Regions from separate parts of the Kocuria sabuli genome, predicted to be linked through region 2. Evidence: riboswitches for the same ligand, from Rfam matches in the RefSeq annotation. Region 2 holds a riboswitch; each other region holds the start of a gene.
What was found. Region 2 has a riboswitch for thiamine pyrophosphate ahead of RE027_RS09380 (3-oxoacyl-ACP reductase). Riboswitches for the same ligand answer to the same signal wherever they lie in the genome.
Positions count from the first base shown of each region.

Region 1: another riboswitch for thiamine pyrophosphate. It lies ahead of RE027_RS16775 (FAD-dependent oxidoreductase); the one in region 2 lies ahead of RE027_RS09380 (3-oxoacyl-ACP reductase).
Region 3: another riboswitch for thiamine pyrophosphate. It lies ahead of thiM (hydroxyethylthiazole kinase); the one in region 2 lies ahead of RE027_RS09380 (3-oxoacyl-ACP reductase).
Region 4: another riboswitch for thiamine pyrophosphate. It lies ahead of RE027_RS06160 (ECF transporter S component); the one in region 2 lies ahead of RE027_RS09380 (3-oxoacyl-ACP reductase).

Region 1 is NZ_JAVHZE010000026.1:11,322-16,342, forward strand. Features, by position in the region: gene RE027_RS16760 (alpha/beta fold hydrolase) at 1-459, opposite strand, end outside; gene RE027_RS16765 (hypothetical protein) at 552-1,550, opposite strand; gene thiE (thiamine phosphate synthase) at 1,644-2,363, opposite strand; TPP riboswitch at 2,379-2,480, shown strand; gene RE027_RS16775 (FAD-dependent oxidoreductase) at 2,476-3,801, shown strand; gene thiS (sulfur carrier protein ThiS) at 3,798-4,037, shown strand; gene RE027_RS16785 (thiazole synthase) at 4,039-4,887, shown strand; gene moeB (molybdopterin-synthase adenylyltransferase MoeB) at 4,884-5,021, shown strand, end outside.
Region 2 is NZ_JAVHZE010000007.1:134,155-139,175, forward strand. Features, by position in the region: gene eat (ethanolamine permease) at 1-575, opposite strand, end outside; gene RE027_RS09375 (FadR/GntR family transcriptional regulator) at 779-1,609, shown strand; TPP riboswitch at 1,817-1,920, shown strand; gene RE027_RS09380 (3-oxoacyl-ACP reductase) at 1,968-2,732, shown strand; gene RE027_RS09385 (LLM class flavin-dependent oxidoreductase) at 2,744-4,060, shown strand; gene RE027_RS09390 (GAF and ANTAR domain-containing protein) at 4,076-4,810, opposite strand.
Region 3 is NZ_JAVHZE010000001.1:88,955-93,975, reverse strand. Features, by position in the region: gene RE027_RS00405 (Rne/Rng family ribonuclease) at 7-3,219, shown strand; TPP riboswitch at 3,313-3,406, shown strand; gene thiM (hydroxyethylthiazole kinase) at 3,398-4,273, shown strand; gene thiE (thiamine phosphate synthase) at 4,270-4,953, shown strand; gene thiD (bifunctional hydroxymethylpyrimidine kinase/phosphomethylpyrimidine kinase) at 4,950-5,021, shown strand, end outside.
Region 4 is NZ_JAVHZE010000004.1:114,259-119,279, reverse strand. Features, by position in the region: gene RE027_RS06165 (ABC transporter ATP-binding protein) at 1-1,014, opposite strand, end outside; gene RE027_RS06160 (ECF transporter S component) at 1,011-1,619, opposite strand; TPP riboswitch at 1,712-1,832, opposite strand; gene RE027_RS06155 (DUF4235 domain-containing protein) at 1,952-2,224, opposite strand; gene mnhG (monovalent cation/H(+) antiporter subunit G) at 2,283-2,741, opposite strand; gene RE027_RS06145 (MrpF/PhaF family protein) at 2,747-3,019, opposite strand; gene RE027_RS06140 (Na+/H+ antiporter subunit E) at 3,016-3,690, opposite strand; gene RE027_RS06135 (Na+/H+ antiporter subunit D) at 3,687-5,021, opposite strand, start outside.

The DNA of each region.
Region 1 (5,021 bases), on a different contig from region 2:
GGCGAGCAGCGCGGTGCGGGTGACCGGGTTGCGGGTCAGCGCCGGGAGCACCGGCCGGAGGGCCCGGACCAGCCGGATGGAGGCGCCGATCGAGAGGCCGAAGACGAGGCGCTGCCGGGGGCTCCAGAAGCCCCCGGGGGACAGGGCGACGGCGGTGCCCCCGACGCCGCGCCGGGCGAGCTCCAGCACGAGCCGGGCGCCGACCGAGCTGCCCAGCAGGTCGACCCCCGCCAGCCCGTGGGTGTCGATGAAGCCGGAGACCGCGTCGGCCAGGCGCGCGACCGTCACCTCGCCCTCCAGTGGAGCGGTGGCGCCGAAACCGGGCAGGTCCAGGGCGATCACCTCGCGGTGGGCGGCCAGGCCGGCGAGCACCGGGTCCCAGGTCCGCCAGGTCGAGCCGAGACCGTGGATCAGGAGCAGGGGCCTGCCGGTGCCGAGCCGTTCGTGGTGCATGTCCATGACCCCGATCCTCGCCGACGGCGAGCCGCCTGGCCAGCGCCGCCCGGCCTGCGGACCGGCCCAGGGGGGGCGGCCCCCGGGCCGGGCGGTGGTCAGAGGACGAAGATCAGCGCCGCGATGACCGCCACGATGACGAGGAGGACGAGGCCCCAGGCCTTGAGGTTGTCGGAGTCGTCCTCCTCCGGGTCGGAGGCCTGGCGCGGCGGCCACCCCCCGGGTCCGGCCATCGATCCCCCGGGTCCGGCCATCGGGCCGCCGGGTCCGGCCATCGGTCCGCCGGCCCCCGGACCGGGGAACGGGCCGCCCTGTGCCTGGCCGGGGAACGGCCCGCCGGGCTCGCCGGGCCGGCCGAGCTGCCCGGGCGGCGGCGGGGCGGGCGTCGACGGGCTGACGCCCCACCGGGGGGCCTCGGGGGCGTCCGCGATCGAGGGGTTCGACGGCGCCGGTCCGGACCCAGGGTCTCCCGGTGCCGACGGACCGGCGGGCGGCAGCGTCTCGCCGGAGAGCACGGGGCCGTCCTCGCGGTGGCCCTTCTCGGCCTCCGTCAGCAGCGCCACGAACCGCTCCAGCTCCTCGGAGCCGTCGTACTCCCGGGCGAGGAAGCGCTCGGCCCGGCGGCGCACCACCCGGTAGACCCGACCGTCGTCGGGAATGCCCAGGTCCCGGGCGGCCTGTGCCACGGCGAGCGGCGGCTGCTCGGGCAGCGGGTTCGTGCCCCACTCCAGCAGCCCCGTGAGCAGGGACCGCTCCAGGACCGAGGCCATGGCCGCCCGGGCGCCGGGCACGCGGGTGAGCTCCAGCAGCCCGCTCGGCGGCGCCGAGGGGCACCCGGGGACGTCGCCGGGCAGCCGGGCCGCCCGCTCGAGCCAGAACGTGTCGCCGAAGAGGGTGGCCAGCAGCACGGCCGCCGCGAGCCGGTCCTCGCCGGGCGGGGCGTCCTCCGGGGCGCCCTCCTCCCAGTGGGCGCCCAGCGCCCGCCGGGCGGGCTCACCGGCCAGCCGGACGCGCAGCTGCACGTCCTCCGGGCCGCGGGCGGTCTGCGCGGGATGCTGCACCGCGTGCCGCACCTGGGGGTCGAGCTCGGGGTCCATGGGCCACTCCTCCGTCGTCGTCCGGGTCCATGCTCTCTGACAGGTCCATGCTCTCAGACGGGGCTGTGCGGCCGCGGGGAGCCGGTGGGGAGTTCAGGCGGGGAGCAGGCTGCGCAGCTGCCCGGCGGCGGCCCGCGGGTCGGGAGCCTCGGTGACCGCGCGGACGACGACGGCACCGCGCGCGCCGGCCGCCAGGACCTCCGGGAGCCGCTGCTCGTCGATGCCGCCGATGGCGAACCACGGCACGGGCGCGGCCTCCGGATCGGCGTCCAGCCGGGTGCCGGTCAGCTCGGCGACCGCCCGGACGAACCCGAGGCCGGTGGCGGGCCGCCCCGGCTTGGTGGGCGTCTCCCACACGGGCCCGGTGCAGAAGTAGTCGACGTCCGGGTCGGCGAGCGCGGTCCGGGCCTGGCCGAGGTCGTGCGTGGATCGGCCGATCAGCACGTCCGGGCCGAGCAGCTGCCGGGCCTGGGCGGGGGTGAGGTCGTGCTGGCCCACGTGGAAGACGTCGGCGCCCACGAGCGCGGCGACGTCGGCGCGGTCGTTGACGGCGAACAGGGCGTCGTACTCGGCGGCGACCCGGCCCAGGAGGCGCAGCGCGGCGATCTCCTCGTCGGCGTCGATGCCCTTGTCCCGCAGCTGGACGATGCTCGCCCCGCCGGCGTAGGCGGCGTGCAGGAAATCCTCGAGGTCGCCCTGCGCGCGGCGGGCGTCCGTGCACACGTAGAGCCGGGCGGCGAAGAGCTTGTCCGCCCGGGCGCCTCTCAGCGGGGACTCGGCGGGGGCGGAGGTGTCCTGGGTATGCTGGTTCACACGCTGATGATAGGTCAGCGGTTCTGCGGGAGCCCCACCGGGCTGAGAGGGCGTCCAGCGCCGACCGCCACACCTGATGCGGGTCATGCCGCCGTAGGAAAGGACATCGCCCGTGACGTCTGCGCCTCCCGCACCTGCCGTCCCGTACCCGGACCCCGAGCATGTCCGGGCCGACGTCGCCGTGGTCGGTGCCGGTGTGGTCGGCCTGGCCACGGCCTGGGAGCTGCGCCGCCGCGGCCGCTCGGTGGCCGTGGTGGATCCCGAGCCCGGCTCCGGGGCCAGCCGCGCCGCGGCCGGGATGCTCGCCCCGGTCAGCGAGGTCCAGTACCAGCAGGAGCCGCTCTACCCCCTCATGACGGACTCGGCCGCCGCGTACCCGGCCTTCGTGGCCGCCCTCGAGGAGGCGGCGGACGGGTCGGTCGGCTACCGCACCACCGAGACCCTCGTCTGCGGCGTCGACGCGGCCGACCGGCAGGCCCTGGCCGACCTGCGCGAGCTGCAGCGGCGCCACGGCATGGCCGTGGAGCCGCTGACCCTGCGCGCCGCCCGGGCCCTGGAGCCGGCCCTGAGCCCGCGGCTGTCCGCCGTGCACCGCATCCCCGACGACCACCAGGTCGACCCGCGCCGGCTCGTGGCCGCGCTGCTCGCCGCCCTCGTCGCCCCCGGGCTGCCGGAGACCTGCCGGGCGGGAGGCCCCGACGGCGGGCCGGCCCGCCTCGTGCACGACCGCGCCGTGGGCCTGCGCAGCAGCGCCGACGGCGCGGTCACCGGCGTGCACCTGGCCGGCGGCGGGATGGTCTCGGCGGCGGAGACGGTCCTCGCGCCGGGCACGGGCCTCGCCGGCCTCGAGGGTCTGCCCGGGTCCTGGCGCCCGCCGCTGCGCCCGGTGCACGGGGACATCCTCCGCACCCGCGTGCCCGGCGGGGCGCCCGCGCTGCTCGAGCGCACCGTCCGCGGCCTGGTCCACGGGGTGCCCGTCTACCTGGTGCCCCGGGCCGACGGGACGGTGGTGATCGGGGCGACCTCGCGCGAGGACGACCTCGAGGGGACCAGCGCCGGGGGCGTGTTCCGGCTGCTGCGCGACGCCCAGGCCCTCGTGCCGGGCGTCGCCGACCTCGAGCTGGTCGAGGCCATGGCCCGCGCCCGGCCCGGCACCCCGGACGACATCCCGTACCTGGGCCGCATCCGCGGCCCGGCGGGGGAGCCCGTGCCCGGCCTCGTGGTCTCCACGGGCTACTTCCGCCACGGCGTCCTGCTCACCCCGCTGGCCGCCCGCCTCGCCGCGCGACTGGTCCTGGGCGGGGCCGTGCCGGACGACGACGCGGGGCACCTGGCCAGCACCGACCCGCACCGCTTCGACCGCCCCGCCGGGGCGCCCCCCGAGGACCCCGACCCGGCCGCGGCCGGACCCCGCCACCCGAACAGGAGCACCCGATGACCGCCATCACCCTCAACGGCCGCCCGCACGCCGTGGCCGGGGGCACCACCGTCGTCGACCTCGTGGCCGAGACCGTCGGGCGCCCCCTGGGCCCTGACGGCGCCCCGCTGGACGGCCGCCGCCTGGGCGTGGCCGTGGCGGTGGACGCCGCGGTGGTCCCCCGCAGCCGCTGGGCCCGCACCCCCGTGGCCGAGGGCCAGTCCGTCGAGATCATCACCGCCGTCCAAGGAGGCTGACATGACCGTCCCGCACCCCGACCCGCTCGTGCTCGACGGCACGGAGCTGTCCTCCCGGCTGATCATGGGCACCGGCGGGCTCAGCTCGCTGCACACCCTGGAGCAGGCGCTGGTGGCCTCCGGCACCGAGCTGACCACCGTGGCCCTGCGCCGCTACGCCCCGGGCCAGGGGGACTCGCTGTTCGCGATGCTCGAGCGCAACGGCATCCGGATCCTGCCCAACACCGCCGGCTGCTACACCGCCCGGGACGCCCTGCTCACCGCCGAGCTGGGCCGCGAGGCCCTGGAAACCGACTGGGTCAAGCTCGAGGTCATCGCCGACGAGGAGACGCTGCTGCCCGACGTGGTGGAGCTGCTCGACGCCACCGAGCAGCTCGTGGCCCGCGGCTTCAAGGTCTTCGCCTACACCTCGGACGACCCGGCCGTGGCCCGCCGGCTCGAGGACCTCGGCGCGGCCGCCGTCATGCCCCTCGGTGCGCCCATCGGCACCGGGCTGGGGATCCTCAACCCGCACAACATCGAGCTCATCGCCTCCCGCGCCTCGGTGCCCGTGGTGCTCGACGCCGGCATCGGCACCGCCTCCGAGGCGGCCCTGGCCATGGAGCTGGGCTGCGACGCCGTGCTCCTGGCCAGCGCCGTGACCCGCGCGCAGGACCCCGTGGCCATGGCCACTGCCATGCGCCACGCCGTGGCTGCCGGGCGGCTGGCCGCCCGTGCCGGACGGATCCCGGCCCGCCGGCACGCGCTCGCGTCCTCGCCCATGGCGGGGCGGATCGACCCGGAGGGGGAGGCCGGCGATCCGCTGGACCTCCCGCGCGGGGACTGGGCGCCGCTGGGGGAGTCCCGGTGAGCCCGCTGCCCCCGCTCGTGGCGCCCGGCCCGGACCTGACCCGGGCGGAGCTCGAGCGCTACGCCCGGCACCTCACGCTGCCGGGGATCGGCCCGCTCGGCCAGCGCCGGCTCAAGAACGCGCGCGTGCTCGTG
Region 2 (5,021 bases):
AGGTTCGCGGCGTCGAAGTGCGGCACGAGTGCGACGACGGTCACCCCCAGTGCGAAGACCGCGATCACGGTGATGCCGAACATCAGCTTCAGGGCCTCGCCCACCCCGTACATGTGGATGCCCATGAACACGAGGTAGGCAACCAGGTAGACCGGCCACGAGTTGGTGATCCCGAACAGGCCCAGGGCCTCGATGTAGCCGCCGATGAAGGTGGCGATCGCGGCCGGGGCCACGGCGTACTCGATGAGCACGGCCATGCCGGTGGCGAAGCCGCCGAGGGGTCCGAGGGCGCGGCGGGCGAAGCCGTAGCCGGCGCCCGCCGTGGGCAGCGTGGAGGAGAGCTCCGCGAGGCCGAACACCATGCAGGTGTACATCAGGCCCATGAGCACGAAGGCGATGAGCAGTCCGCCCCACCCGCCCTCGGAGAGCCCGATGTTCCAGCCGGAGAAGTCCCCGGAGATGACGTAGGCGATGCCCAGGCCCGCCAGCAGGACCCAGCCGGCCGCCCCGGACCGGAGCTGACGGTGCTGGAAGTACTCGTCGGTGTCGTGCGGCCGTGCTGGGGAGTCGGGCATGGGACGATCCCTCCGGGTTCCGCAAAGGTCTGAAAACAGACGTATGAGGTCAGTGCTGACAGTCTGTGGTCTCCCCTGAGGACCGTCAAGACCCTGCATCCGCGCGGGTCGGAGTTCGCGACGGCTGTGCCCGCGGACCACTGGCGGCCCGATGCGGCCGTGGCACGATGGGCGCAGGACCCAGCGCAAGGAGGAGCGCCACCGTGAGCGACCCCGTCCCGCACCCCCTCATCCGGCCCGTCCGGCAGGGCAACGCCTTCGAGGAGGCCGTCGAGCGGATCCTGGACTCGATCCGCCTCGGCCTGTTCCGCAGGGGCGAGCGGCTCCCGCCCGAGCGGGAGACGGCGGCCCTGCTGGGCATCTCCCGTTCCACGTTGCGCGAGGCCCTGCACGAGCTCCAGGACGCGGGCGTCCTGGAGGTGGTGCGCGGCCGGTACGGCGGGACCTTCGTGACCGGCCGGACCGCCCACCCGGACGAGGACCTGCCCCGGGTGGACCCCGCGGAGGTCGAGGACGTGATCGTGTTCCGCGCCGTGGTGGAGCCCGCCGCGGCCGAGCTGGCCGCGGCGGCCGCCCTGAGCGCGGCCGCCCGCGCCCACCTGCGGGCATGCCTGCGGCAGGTCGAGGAGAGCTCCCCGGAGGACTACCGCCCCGCCGACGCCCGCTTCCACATCGCCGTGGCCGAGCTCGGCGGCTGCCCCAGCCTGGTCCGCGCGGTCGCGGAGGTCCGCTCCCGGGCCAGCGACCTGCTGGACCGCATCCCGGTGCTGCCGGTCAACCTCGAGCACTCCGACCGCCAGCACCGGGAGATCGCCGACGCGATCCTCGGCGGGAACGCGCCCGGTGCCCGGGCCGCGGCCCTGGCCCACCTGGAGGGCACGGCGGCCTTGCTGCGCGGCTTCCTGGGCCACGGCGCCGAGCACGGGACCGCGAAGGAGGCCGGGAACGGAGCCGAGGACGGGACGGGCGAGCAGACCGGCGAGCAGACCCGCAACGGCCTCCCGGGCCGGGAGCGGCCCCCCGGTGGCCGCTGAACCGCACAGCCCCGGCCGGGATGCCGAGGGCTCCCGGCGCCTCGGCCCCCGGCAGCGGGCGTCGCGGCGCCGGGACTCCCGGTCTGAGTGCCCGCGGCGCCGGTCCGGCGCCGGCGGCGGGCGGTCATGGTGGTGCGGTCGGCGCAGCGCCGGCCCTGATCCCGCGCGCTGGACGGAGGGCAGCGAGGGCGCGGGTCTATACTCGGCCGCAGTGACACGGGGTGCCGGCCCCACGCGAGGAGCCTGCTGAGACGACACCCGTCGAACCTGATCCAGTTCGTACTGGCGAAGGGATGTCCTGACGGGCCCGGCCGTGACCGCCCCGCACCTCCTCTCGCCCTGACCCTCAGGGAGACCCATGCAGATCGCAGAACAGACCGTGCTCGTGACCGGCGGCGGCCGGGGCCTCGGCCGCAGCGTCGTCGAGGCCTTCGCCGCCCAGGGCGCGAAGGTCGTGGTCAACTACCGCGCGTCCCGGACGGCCGCGGAGGAGCTCGCGGAGCAGTACGGCCCGGAGCGGGCCGTGGCCCTGGCCGCCGACGTCACCGACGCGCAGCAGGTCGCGGACCTGCTCCGCGCCGCCCGCGAGCACTTCGGCTCCCCCGTCACCACCGTGGTCAACAACGCGCTGGCGGACTTCTCCTTCAACGGCGACGCCCGCTCCGGGGCCGAGGACATCGGCTGGGAGGAGTTCGAGGCGCAGTTCGCCGGCAGCGTCCGAGGCTCCCTCAACACCGTCCAGCAGGCCCTGCCCGCCATGCGGGAGCAGGGCTTCGGCCGGGTGGTCAACATCGGCACCAACCTGTTCCAGAACCCGGTGGTCCCGTACCACGACTACACGGCGGCGAAGGCCGCGCTGCTGTCCCTGACCCGCACCCTCGCCAAGGACCTCGGCGCGCACAACGTCACGGTCAACATGGTCTCCGGGGGCCTGCTGCGCACGACCGACGCGAGCGCCGCCACCCCGGAGGAGGTCTTCGACTACATCGCCTCGGCCACGCCCCTGGGCCGGGTCACCACCCCGGCCGAGTTCGCCGACGCCCTCCTGTTCTTCGCGTCCCCCTGGGCGCGCTCGGTCACCGGGCAGAACCTGGTGGTCGACGGCGGACTGGTCCTCGACTGAGCGCGGCCGCCGTGACCTCGCCGCGACAGCTGCACCTCAACGCCTTCCTCTTCGGGGCCGGCCACCACCAGGCGGCCTGGCGCCGCCCGGAGTCCCCCCTGGAGCAGCTGGGGGACATCGCCTACTGGGAGCGCCTCGCCCGCACCGCCGAGCGCGGCCTCTTCGACGCGGTGTTCTTCGCCGACGGGCACAGCGCCGGGGACGTCGGGTCCGGGCCCCGGTGGTTCCTCGAGCCGCTCACGGCCCTGTCCGCCATGGCGCGGGCCACGGAGCGGATCGGACTGGTCAGCACCGTCTCGACCACCTTCTGGACGCCGTTCCACGCCGCCCGGATGCTCGCCTCGCTCGACCACATCAGCGGCGGCCGGGCGGGGTGGAACGTGGTGACCTCGATGTTCGACGCCGAGGCGCGCAACCACGGCCTGCCGGGGATGCCGCCGCACGACGAGCGCTACGCCCGGGCCGAGGAGTTCGTGGACGTCACGCTGCGGCTGTGGGACTCCTGGGCCGACGACGCCCTGGTCCGGGACCGGGACGGCCTGCACGCCGACCCGGAGCGGGTGCACCCGGTCGGCCACGCCGGGGAGCACTTCCGCGTGGACGGGCCGCTGACCGTGCCCCGCTCGCCCCAGGGCCGCCCGGTCCTGTTCCAGGCCGGCGCCTCCGGGCCCGGCCGCGACCTGGCCGCGCGCTGCGCGGAGGGCATCTACGCCGTGGCCTACGACCTGCCCAGCGCCCAGGAGTACACCGCGGACCTGAAGCGGCGGGTCGCCGCGGCGGGCCGGGACCCGGGGAGCGTGGCGGTGATGCCCGGGCTCGTGGCCTACGTGGGATCCACGGAGCGGGAGGCCCTCGCCCAGCAGGCGGCGGTGGACGCCCTGCTGCCGACGGAGCAGTCCCTGGCCCAGCTGAGCACCTTCGTCCAGCAGGACTGCAGCGGCTGGGAGCTGGACGCCCCGGTCCCCGGCCTGCCGCCGCTGGAGGGCTTCACCGGCCCGAAGGGCCGCTACGCCACGATCCTGCGGATCGTGGCGGTCGAACGGCCCACGGTCCGGCAGCTGCTCGGGCGGCTCGCCGCCGGCGGCGGGCACTGCACCGTGGTCGGCACCCCGGAGGCGGTGGCGGACCGGATCGAGCACTGGTTCCGCTCGGGGGCCGCCGACGGGTTCAACCTCATGCCGCCCACGCTGCCGCACGCCCTCGACGACTTCGTGGACCACGTGGTCCCCGTCCTCCAACGCCGCGGCCTGTTCCGCACCGGGTACACCGAATCCACGCTGCGCGGGCACCTGCGGCTGCCGCGCCCCGCCGTCGGCGCTCCGGCCTGAGCCGGGGCGGAGCGCTCAGCCGTCGAAGTGGGTGCTGGCCGGTCCCTTGCCGACCGTGGTGACCAGCTCGGTGGCCAGGTCCCGCAGCTTGACGTTGCGGTGGCTGGAGGCGGCCCGGAGGATCTCGAAGGCCTTCTCCTGGCTGCAGCGGTTCTGGGCCATGACGATGCCCACGGCCAGGTCGATGGTCGTCCGCGACGCCATGGCCGCGGCCAGGTCCTCCGCGGTGTCGCGGTGCTGGGCCAGGCGCACGGCCAGGCGCAGCGTCGCGGAGACCGTCTGGACGTGCCGTTGGACGACCTCCACGGTGGCCTCGTCAAACGCCCCCGGACGCCCGGCGTAGACGTCCAGGCCCGCGGACGCCTCCTCGCCCAGTTCGAGGGGGACGCCGAGGGCGGAGAGGATGCCGTTGGCGGCGGCGGCCTGACCGTAGGCGGGCCAGCGGGGGTCGGTGCGGGTGTCGACGACGTGGACGACCCGGTGGTCCCGGGCGGCGGTGAGGCAGGGGCCGTCGCCGTAGTGGTACTGGATCTCGTCGAGGGCCTCGGCGCGGGGGCTGGAGGCGGCCACGGTGGTGGAGCGCTTCGGTCGCAGCAGGGTCACCGCGCACCAGACCGCGTCACCCTCCGTGGAGAGGGCCTGGGCCACCGTGGCGGTGAACTCGTCGAGGAAACCGGTGATGTCCTCGCTCTCGAGCAGCACCTCCTGCAGCTGCGTCACCGGTACCCCGCTCGGGTCGTGCTCGGCCATCGTGTTCCCCTTCGTCGGTCAGGTGGTGCGTCGGTGGTCCGCCCTCGGGCGCCGGGTGCCCTGGGGGCATTGTGCCAGGGTGCCGGTCCGCGCGGCGTGCTCGGGCTGGTCGTCGGGGAACCTGGTGCGTCCCGACTCCCGGGATCGGGCTCCCGGGTGCGTCCCGACTCCCGGGATCGGGCTCCCGGGAGCAGACGAGCGGGCGGATCTC
Region 3 (5,021 bases), on a different contig from region 2:
CTGTATATGGATGCCGAACAGGTGAACCAGGACGGGGCGCAGGACGCCCTGGACGCTGGTCAGCAGAACACATCGGACGACGCGCGCCGGGAGCCCCCGGCCGTGGACGGGGCGGTCCCGGAGACCGCACCCGGGACCCTGGGGGAGACGCCGGGCGACGTCCTCGACGAACCGGCCGGCGCGGCGCAGTCCGCTCCGGCGCACGGCGACGCCGCCGGGACCGACACCCTCGACGTCGCGCCGGGCACCGCCGTGCCCGGTGACGAGCGGCCCGGATCGGTGGCCGAGGAGGTCTCCGCGCCGAGCCGTCCCGGACCCGACACGCCCGGGGCCGAGGTGGCCGCCGAGAGGATCGAGCCGGCCGGTGAGGCCGAGGACCTCGGCGTGCCCGCCGCGGCACCGGCGGCCGGCGACCCGACACCGGCGGCCGGCGACCCGGCGACCGACGACCCGGCACCCGCCGGGTCCACGCCGGACGCGGGCACCACCCACGACGCGGGGAGCGCTTCCGACGACGCCGAGGACGAGGACGAGCAGGAAGCCATCGGCTCCCTGTCCGCCGCCGTCACGGCGACCTCCCTGATGTTCCACGCCCCGGACCTCGACGAGCTGCGGGAGGCCGCGCAGCAGCGCGCGGCGCGCCGCCGTGAGGCCCGGCGCCGCCAGCAGGAGGAGAACGCGACCGCCGAGGACCCGGGCGACGGGTCCGAGGCGGAGCCGGCCGAGGCCGCCGACGAGGGCGAGGAGGCCGGTCAGGGCGACGGCGGGGGCGTGACCAACCGCCGCCGCCGTCGCCGGCGTCGCGGCGAGGTCGACATGGAGCTCGTGGGCGGCGACGACGACGACCCGCCCAACACGGTCACCCGGGTCCGCGCCCCGCGGGCCGCGGAGACCGCGACGTCCGACGAGGTCGTCGCGGTCAAGGGCTCCACGCGGCTCGAGGCCAAGAAGCAGCGCCGGCGCGAGTCCCGCCAGACCGGCCGCCGCCGCCAGGTCATCACCGAGGCCGAGTTCCTCGCCCGCCGCGAGTCCGTCGAGCGGCAGATGCTGGTGCGCCAGAAGGACAACCGGATCCAGATCGGGGTCCTCGAGGACGGCGTGCTGGCCGAGCACTTCGTCTCCCACACGCAGCAGGACTCGCTGATCGGCAACGTCTACGTCGGCAAGGTGCAGAACGTGCTGCCGTCCATGGAGGCGGCGTTCATCGACATCGGCCGGGGCCGCAACGCGGTGCTCTACGCCGGCGAGGTGAACTGGGACGCGTCGCGCCTCGAGGGCGGGCCGCGCCGGATCGAGCTGGCCCTCAAGTCCGGGGACTCGGTGCTCGTCCAGGTCACCAAGGACCCCGTGGGCCACAAGGGCGCCCGGCTCACGAGCCAGATCTCCCTCCCCGGCCGCTACCTGGTCTACGTCCCGGGCGGGTCGATGACCGGGATCTCCCGGAAGCTGCCCGACGTCGAGCGCGCCCGGCTGAAGAAGATCCTCAAGGACCGTCTGCCGGACGGCGCGGGAGTCATCGTGCGCACCGCCGCCGAGGGGGCCTCCGAGCAGGAGCTCACCCACGACATCAACCGGCTGCGCGCCCAGTGGGAGCAGATCCAGGAGCGCTCGGGCTCCACCAAGACCCTGCCCCCCGAGATGCTCTACGCGGAGCCGGACCTGACGATCAAGACCGTCCGCGACGTCTTCAACGAGGACTTCACCACGATGGTCGTCCAGGGCGACGAGGCGTGGGACAACATCGAGGCGTACGTGACCTACGTCGCGCCGGACCTGCTCGACCGGCTCAAGAAGTGGGACGAGGACGAGGACCTGTTCGTGAACTACCGTGTGGAGGAACAGATCCAGAAGGCGCTCGACCGCAAGGTCTTCCTGCCCTCGGGCGGCTCGCTCGTGATCGACCGGACCGAGGCCATGACGGTCGTCGACGTCAACACCGGCAAGTTCACCGGCTCCGGGGGCAACCTCGAGGAGACCGTCACCAAGAACAACCTGGAGGCGGCCGAGGAGATCGTGCGGCAGCTGCGGCTGCGGGACATCGGCGGCATCATCGTCATCGACTTCATCGACATGGTCCTCGAGTCCAACCGTGACCTCGTGCTGCGCCGCCTGGTGGAGTGCCTGGGCCGGGACCGCACCAAGCACCAGGTGGCCGAGGTGACCTCCCTGGGCCTGGTGCAGATGACCCGCAAGCGGATGGGCACGGGCCTGCTGGAGGTGTTCTCCGAGCCGTGCGAGCACTGCGCCGGCCGGGGCGTGGTCGTCCACGAGCAGCCGCTGGAGAGCCGCTCCGGCGGCGTCACGGGGGACCCGCGCGACCAGCAGCGGCCCAACCGCACCGAGCGCAAGCGCAACCGCCGCGGCCCGGCCGAGCAGCAGCCGGCCCGTGCCGAGGCCCAGGGCGCCGAGCCCGATCCCGCGGAGAAGGCGAAGGCCGATGCCGCGCGCACGGCGTTCGCGACCATCGCGGCCGCCACCCACCACGAGACCCCGGACGAGGCGGAACCGGCACCCGGCGACGAGTCCGCCGCCCCGGCGGAGTCCCGGCCGGAGGGCTCGGGACGCTCGCGGAAGAAGCGGCGCGGCAAGCGCAGCCGCAACCGCGGTCAGAACGGGGAGGCCGCGGCCGAGCAGCAGGAGGCGGGGGAGACCCTCGACCCGGCCGAGGACGAGCGCGGTGCCGACCGGGACGACCGCGAGGCGGTGACCGAGCAGGGCTCGCGCCTGACCATCAAGGGCGAGGTCATCGAGCTCCCGCAGGGCCACGTGCCCGCCGTCGAGGAGCCCGCCGAGGCGCCGCGGCTGAGCCTGGACTCCCTCGCGGAGGCCTTCGGCCAGAACACCCCGGAGGGGGCGGCCCCCGAGCAGTTGGCCCCCGAGCAGGAGGCCCCCGCCGCCGAGGAGGCGGAGGCTCCCGAGCCCGCCGCCCCGGCGCAGCGGCCGGCTGCGAGCGGGCCGTCGGCGGAACCCGCCGCCGAGGCCCCGGCCGAGCCGGTCCGCCCGCGCCGCCGCTCCCGGCGTGCGTCGGCCCCGGCCGCCCGGCCGGGCGAGGCCGAGGTGACCGCCGGGCAGGCGGCCGCCGCCGAGGGCGCGCGCCACGAGGCGAGGACCGCCGCGGAGTCCCCGCAGCGGAGCTCCCCCGACCGGGCGCCGACCGTCGTGGGCGTCGGCGTCAAGGCCGAGGACCTCACGAGCGGCCGGCCCACCGGCCAGGGCTGAGCCCCCGCTCGCCGACACCCCACGGAGGGCCCCGACCGCACGGTCGGGGCCCTCCGCCGTCCGGTCCCGGCGTCGCGGCGACTAGACTGGGGGACACCTGACACGGGGTGCCGCGCGAGCGGCTGAGAGCACACCCGTCGAACCTGATCTAGCCAGTACTAGCGAAGGGATGTCGCAGATGCGCGATGCCGTACCCCCGCCCGCCCGCCCCGCAGGAGCGGAGGGGACGGCGCCGCCGGACCCGGCGCTCGCCGAGGACGCCGCCGCGGCCCTCGAGGACCTGCGCACCGCGGCGCCGCTGGTGCAGTGCATCACCAACGCCGTGGTCACCAACTTCACCGCCAACGTCCTGCTCGCCGTGGGCGCCTCGCCCGCCATGACGGACATCCAGGGCGAGGGCGGCGTCTTCGCCGAGCTCGCCGACGGGCTGCTCGTCAACACCGGCACGCCCACCGCCGAGCAGCGCGGCGCCGCCTACGAGGCCGTCGGGGCCCGCCGCCGCGCCGGCCGGGCCTGGGTCCTGGACCCCGTGGCCGTGGGCGTGCTGCCCGTGCGCACCGCGCTGGCCCGCGACCTGCTCCAGCACCGGCCGGCGATCGTGCGCGGCAACGCCTCGGAGATCATCGGCCTCGCCGGCGGCGCCGGGGGGCGCGGCACGGACGCCACCCACGGCATCGACGCCGCCCGGGACGCCGCCGCCGCGCTCGCCGGGCAGGCCGGCGCCGCGGTGGCCGTCTCCGGACCCGTAGACCTCGTGCGCGCCCCGGACGGCGCCGTGGTGCGGGTCCCGCACGGCACGCCGCTGCTGACCCGCGTCACCGGCGGCGGCTGCGCCCTGGGCGCGCTCATGGCCGCGTTCACCGCCGTCCGGGCGGACGCGGCCGCGGCGGCGGTCGCCGCCACGACGGTCTACACCCTGGCGGCCGAGGACGCGGCCGCGGACTGCGGCGGCCCCGGCTCGTTCGCCGTGGCCCTGCTGGACCGGTTGCACACCATCACGCCGGAGCGGATCGCCGCCCGGGCCGGGCTCGTGCGCGAGGCGGGCGCCCGGTGAGCGCCCACCTCGATCCCGCCGCCCTGGTCCTGCACCTGGTGACCGACTCCGCGCTCAGCGCGCCCCGCAGCGTCCCCGACGTCGTGGCGGCCGCCGTGGCCGGCGGCGCCACCATGGTGCAGGTGCGGGAGAAGCACGCCCCGGTCCGGGACCTGGTGGCCCTGCTGATGGCCGTCGCCGAGCGCGTGGGCCGGGACGTGCCCGTGCTCGTGGACGACCGCGCCGACGCCTACCTGGCCGCCCGGGCGGCCGGGGCCCCCGTGGCGGGGGTGCACGTCGGCCAGTCCGACCTGCCGGTGGAGCTGGCCCGGCGGATCTGCGGGCCGGACGCCGTCCTGGGCCTCAGCGCCGCCACGGCGCAGGAGCTGGACGCGGCGGCCGCCCTGCCGCCGGGCACGGTCGACTACCTGGGGGTCGGCGCCGTGCACGCCACCCGCACCAAGCCCGACCACCCCGAGCCGCTGGGCGTCGAGGGCTTCGCCCGCGCCGCGGCCCGCACCGGCCTGCCGTGCCTGGCCATCGGCGGGGTGCGCGTCGAGGACGCCCCCGCCCTGCGCGCCGCCGGCGCCGCGGGACTGGCCGTGGTCTCCGGGATCTGCGCCGCGCCCGACCCCGCCGCGGCCGCCGCCGCATACGTCCGGGCCTTCGCCCGCAGCACCGCCGAGGAGGCAGTCCGATGAGCACCGCCGTACCCCGCGTCCTGGCCGTCGCCGGCACCGACCCCACCGGAGGGGCCGGCCAGCACGCG
Region 4 (5,021 bases), on a different contig from region 2:
GGTCACCGCCACGGCCCGGCCGCGGCGCAGGTCCAGTCCGATGCCCGCCGCGGCGACGGGCAGGTCCCCGCCCGCGGCGGCGTCCGACAGCGGCCGGCCGCGCCGCGCGGCCCGGCGCCGGGCGCGCAGCTGCCGCGCCGAGGGCTGGGTCCGCGAGACCGCGAGCCCGGCCGCGCCCAGCAGCGGCTCCCCGTCCTCGTCCTGCGCGCGGGCGGGCACGCGGGTGGGCGGGATCCGCCCCGGGACCCACACCCCGGCGCGGCCCAGCTCGTCGGCGGCCGCGCCGAGCACCTCGGCCGGGCTCCCGTCGTGGCTGATCCCGCCGTCGCGGCCGAGGACGACGACGCGGTCCACGGCCTCGGCCCACACGGCCACGCGGTGCTCCACGACCACGAGGGCCGCCCCGCTGCGGTCGAGGCACTCGACCACGGCGTCCCGGACCTGCAGCACCCCGGCGGGGTCCAGGTTCGCGGTCGGCTCGTCCAGCAGGAGCAGGCCCGGTCGCATCGCCACCGCGCCCGCGAGCGCGAGGCGCTGCTTCTGCCCGCCGGACAGGGCGGCGGTGGGGTGCTCGAGCGGCAGGGGCAGCCCCACGTCGTCGAGGGCGGCGCGGACCCGCGGCCAGATCTGCTCCCGGGGCACGGCGAGGTTCTCGAGGCCGAAGGCGGTGTCGTCGCCGATCCGGGACAGCACCACCTGGGACTCGGGGTCCTGCTGCACGAGCCCCGCCCGGCCGCGCGCCCGGTCGGGGTCCGTGCCGTCGAGCAGCAGCTCCCCGCTGCGGGAGAGCCCGTCGTCGTCGTGCAGGACCCCCGCGAGGGCGTGCAGGAAGGTCGACTTGCCCGCCCCGCTGGGCCCGAGCAGGAGCACCCGCTCCCCCGGCTCGACCACGAGGTCGATGCCCCGCAGGGCAGGGGCGTCCCGGCCGGGGTGGTGCCAGCCGAAACCCCGGGCCTCGACGCGCGCCCCCGCAGCGGTGGGCGCACCGGGGCGCCGCCCCGGCGAGGCGGTCATCGCCGCGCGACCCGGCCCGAGGCCAGGCCCTGCAGCACGCCCGTGGCCGCGAGCGCCTTGACCACGGCCCACATCAGCAGGCCGGCGAGCACCGCGCCCGACACGACCGAGAAGACCAGGTAGGCGATCTGGTGACCGAGGGCCCACTCGTAGTTGGCGAGCACGTTCGAGGTGATCCCCAGGAACAGACCGCTGACCGCGCCGGCGGCCACGGCGACGGCTGCGTTGAACCGGCGGTAGCGCACGGCGGCGAAGACGAGCTCGGCCCCGAGGCCCTGGATCAGGCCGTAGAGGACCACCGTCCAGCCGAAGTGCGTGCCGAGCAGGCCCTCGAGGACCGCGGCCAGCAGCTCGCAGAACAGGGCGGCGCCGGGCTTGCGGATGATCAGGCCGCCGAGCACGCCGGCCACGAGCCAGCCCCCTCCGATGAGGGCCGTCCCGGGCGGGTAGGCCACCGAGGCCGCGGCGGTCAGCGGGTAGAGCAGGTTCGACCACGCCCAGAAGACGACCGCGCACACGGCGGCGAGAACGGCCGCCACGACGATGTCGACGACGCGCCAGGACGTGCGGGCACGGGCTGCGGGACGGTGGGTGGTGGTGTTCATCGGACGTTCTTCCTCCTGGGCTCTGCGAGCCATCGGTACCAGGAGGGGACGGGACGCCACGGGCCGCGCCGTCGGCGCGCACCCGGGGTGCACCCCTGAGATGCTCGACTCCCTTCGCCGGTGCTAACCGGAGCAGGTTCGAGGGTCTGCGGCGATCCGCACTCTCAGCGCCGCGCCGGCCTTCCGGCGGGCAGCGCTCCCCTGTCGTTCAGTGCCCCGAGTCTACCCCGGCCGCGCACCGGCCTGCTCCCCGCACGCGCAGGGGGCCCGTCCCGCCGGGGACCGATGCGGTGTCCGGCGGAACGGGCCCCCTCACGAGGTGCCTGCGGAACTCAGACCTCGGCCTGGCTCTTGGCCTTCGGCTTGTCCTCGTTCTCCATCTTGGCGACCTGGCGGGAGATGGCGACCTTGATGACGGTGCCCACGAGCCCCGTGACGAGGGACCAGATGATGATGCCGGTCCACGCCTCGTCCGGGTCCGGGTTCTTGGCCGGGGGCGGGTTGCCGGTGGCGCGCGTCCACACCGAGCCGAGCACCTTGTGGGACAGGGCCACACCGCCCAGCGAGAGGCCGGTGCCGGCGAGTTCGAGGATCTTCGTGTTCATGGACTGCTGCTCCTTGTCGTCGGGGCGGCGCGGGTGCGCCCGGTCGATCGTGCCCAGCCTAACGCGTCCGCCCCGATCCGTCAGTCTGCTGTCCGTCGACGTGCCGGCCGTCGGCGCGCCGGCCGTCCGCGGCCGGTGGCCCGGCCGGGCCCGGCTCGCCGGTGCCCCGCTCGCCGGTGCGGTTGAGCACCTCCTGCAGGTCGTCCTGCGTCAGCGTGGCCCGGTTGAGGTGCTTCGTGCGGTACGTGGAGCGGCCCACCATGTGGGCCGAGACCGGCACGGTGAGCAGCTGGAAGACCCAGCCCAGCACGATGAGCGGGACCATGACCGGGTCCCTGTTCTCCAGGGCGACGGCCGTGAGCAGCAGCAGCAGCCCAAAGACCTGCGGCTTGGTCCCGGCGTGCATGCGGGTCAGCAGGTCCGGGAACCGGACCAGGCCGATCGCGGCGGCGAGGGACATGAGCGCGCCGAGCACCATGCACACGGCCGCGGCGGCGTCCAGGACGGTGTCCAGCACGGCGCTCACTTCCCGTGCTCGGCGGTCTGGGTGGCGAAGCGCGCCACCGTGACGGACCCGATGAAGCCGACCAGCGAGACGATCACCATGAGAATCAGGTTGTCGAGGTGGCCGTGGTAGGCCATCTCCACGGCGAGGGCGGCCGCGACGATGGCCAGCAGCACGTCCGTGGCCACCACGCGGTCCAGCAGCGACGGGCCCTTGGCGAGGCGGTAGAGCGCGCCTGCGGTGGCCGTGCTGAGCAGCACGGCCGCCACGGCCACGGCGATCTCCATCACGGGCGGTCCTCCTCGGGGGTCTCGGTCGGGACGTCCGTCCGACGGCCGCCCACGATCTGCTGCCCGGCCGTGACCGGGGAGCCGATCGCGGCGCTGTCCCGCTGCTCCGCGGCCGCACGGCCTCCCCCGCGGCGCTCGGCCCGCAGGGCGGCGAGCTCCTCCCGGGAGCCCATGATCCGGATCCACGCGGCCTCGACCTGCCGCACCGACCGGCGGAAGGACTCGGCCTCCTCGGGGGTGCGGACGTTGAGCGCGTGGAAGTACAGCGTGGCCGTGGCGCGGTCGACCTCCACCACGAGCGAGCCGGGGATCAGGGTCATGGTGTGGCCGGTGGCCGTGAGGAGCAGGTCCGAGCGCGTGCGCAGGCCGACGCCCACCACCGCGTTGCGCGCCCGGGGGCCCACGAGGACCGCGATCAGCATGACCTCCACGCTGGCCTTCGCGACCTGCCACACGAAGGTGACGGCGAAGAGGGCGAACTGCAGCGGGTCGAACCGGCCCGAGAGCTGGACCGGGGGCAGGTAGAGCACCCAGGTCACGAGCAGGGCCAGGACCGCGCCGAGGATCAGGTTCCCCGGGCCGAAGTCCCCCCACAGGGCGCCCCACACGAACACCAGCCACACCAGCAGCGGGAGCTCGACGAGCAGGGAGTTCTTGGGTCGCCGGCTCACGGGGCCTCCTCCACGACGGGGCGGGGGGCCGAACCGGGGTCCAGCACGGCACCGACGTAGCGCTCGGGCCGCACGAGGTTCTCGGCGGCGTTGTCCGCCAGCTGGAACAGCGGTCCCGCGAAGACGGTGAGGGCCACGCCCACGACGACGAGCGCGGAGGCGCTGCCGAGCATCGAGGGGGACATCAGCCGCACGTCGCCCTTGCCGGAGAACCGGCCATCCTGGTCGTCGACGGCGCCGGAGGTGAGCAGGAAGCGCGATCCCGCGGGGACCGGGGCCAGCAGGATCGGGTCCGGATACTCCGCGTCCTGCGGCGTGCGCAGGAAGACGCGGTTCCACACGCGGACCATGACCAGCAGGGTCAGCAGGGAGACCGCCACGGAGCCGGCCACCAGCACGTAGGCGAGCGGGTCGCCGCGGTTCACACCGGCCTGCAGGAGCCCCGTCTTGCCGAGGAAGCCGGAGAACGGCGGGATCCCGCCGAGGTTGAGCGCGGGCACGAGGTAGAGCACGGCGAGCAGCGGGGAGATCTTCGCCAGGCCCGCGAGCCGGTCCACGTTGGTGGACCCGCCGCGGCGCTCGATCAGCCCGGCCACCAGGAACAGGCTGGTCTGGATCACGATGTGGTGGGCCACGTAGTAGACCGTCGCGGACATCGCCTCCTGGGTGCCCACCGCCACCCCGAAGATCATGTACCCGATGTGGCTGATGAGGGTGAAGGAGAGCATGCGCTTGAGGTCGATCTGGGCGAGCGCGCCGAGGATGCCCACGACCATGGTGAGCAGCGCGACCCACATCAGGAGGGTGTCGAGCTGCTCCCCCGGGAACAGGACGGTCTCCGTGCGGATGATCGAGTAGACCCCCACCTTGGTCAGCAGCCCGGCGAACACGGCGGTGACGGGGGCGGAGGCCGTGGGGTAGGAGTCCGGCAGCCAGAAGGACAGCGGGAAGACCGCGGCCTTGATGCCGAAGGCGATGAGCAGCATCAGGTGCAGCTGCATCTGGGTGCCCACGGGCAGGTCCGCGAGCTTCCCCGAGAGGTCGGCCATGTTGATGGTGCCCGTGGCGGCGTAGACCATCGCGATGGTGATCAGGAACAGCACCGAGGAGATCACGGAGACCACCACGTAGGTGACGCCCGTGCGGATCCGCTGGACCGTCCCGCCCATCGTCATGAGGACGTAGGACGCGGTCAGCAGGATCTCGAAGCCCACGTACAGGTTGAACAGGTCGCCCGCGAGGAAGGCGTTGGACACGCCGGCCACGAGGATGAGGAAGGAGGGGTGGAAGATCGAGATCGGGCCCTCCTTGTCGCCGTCGGCCACGCCCTG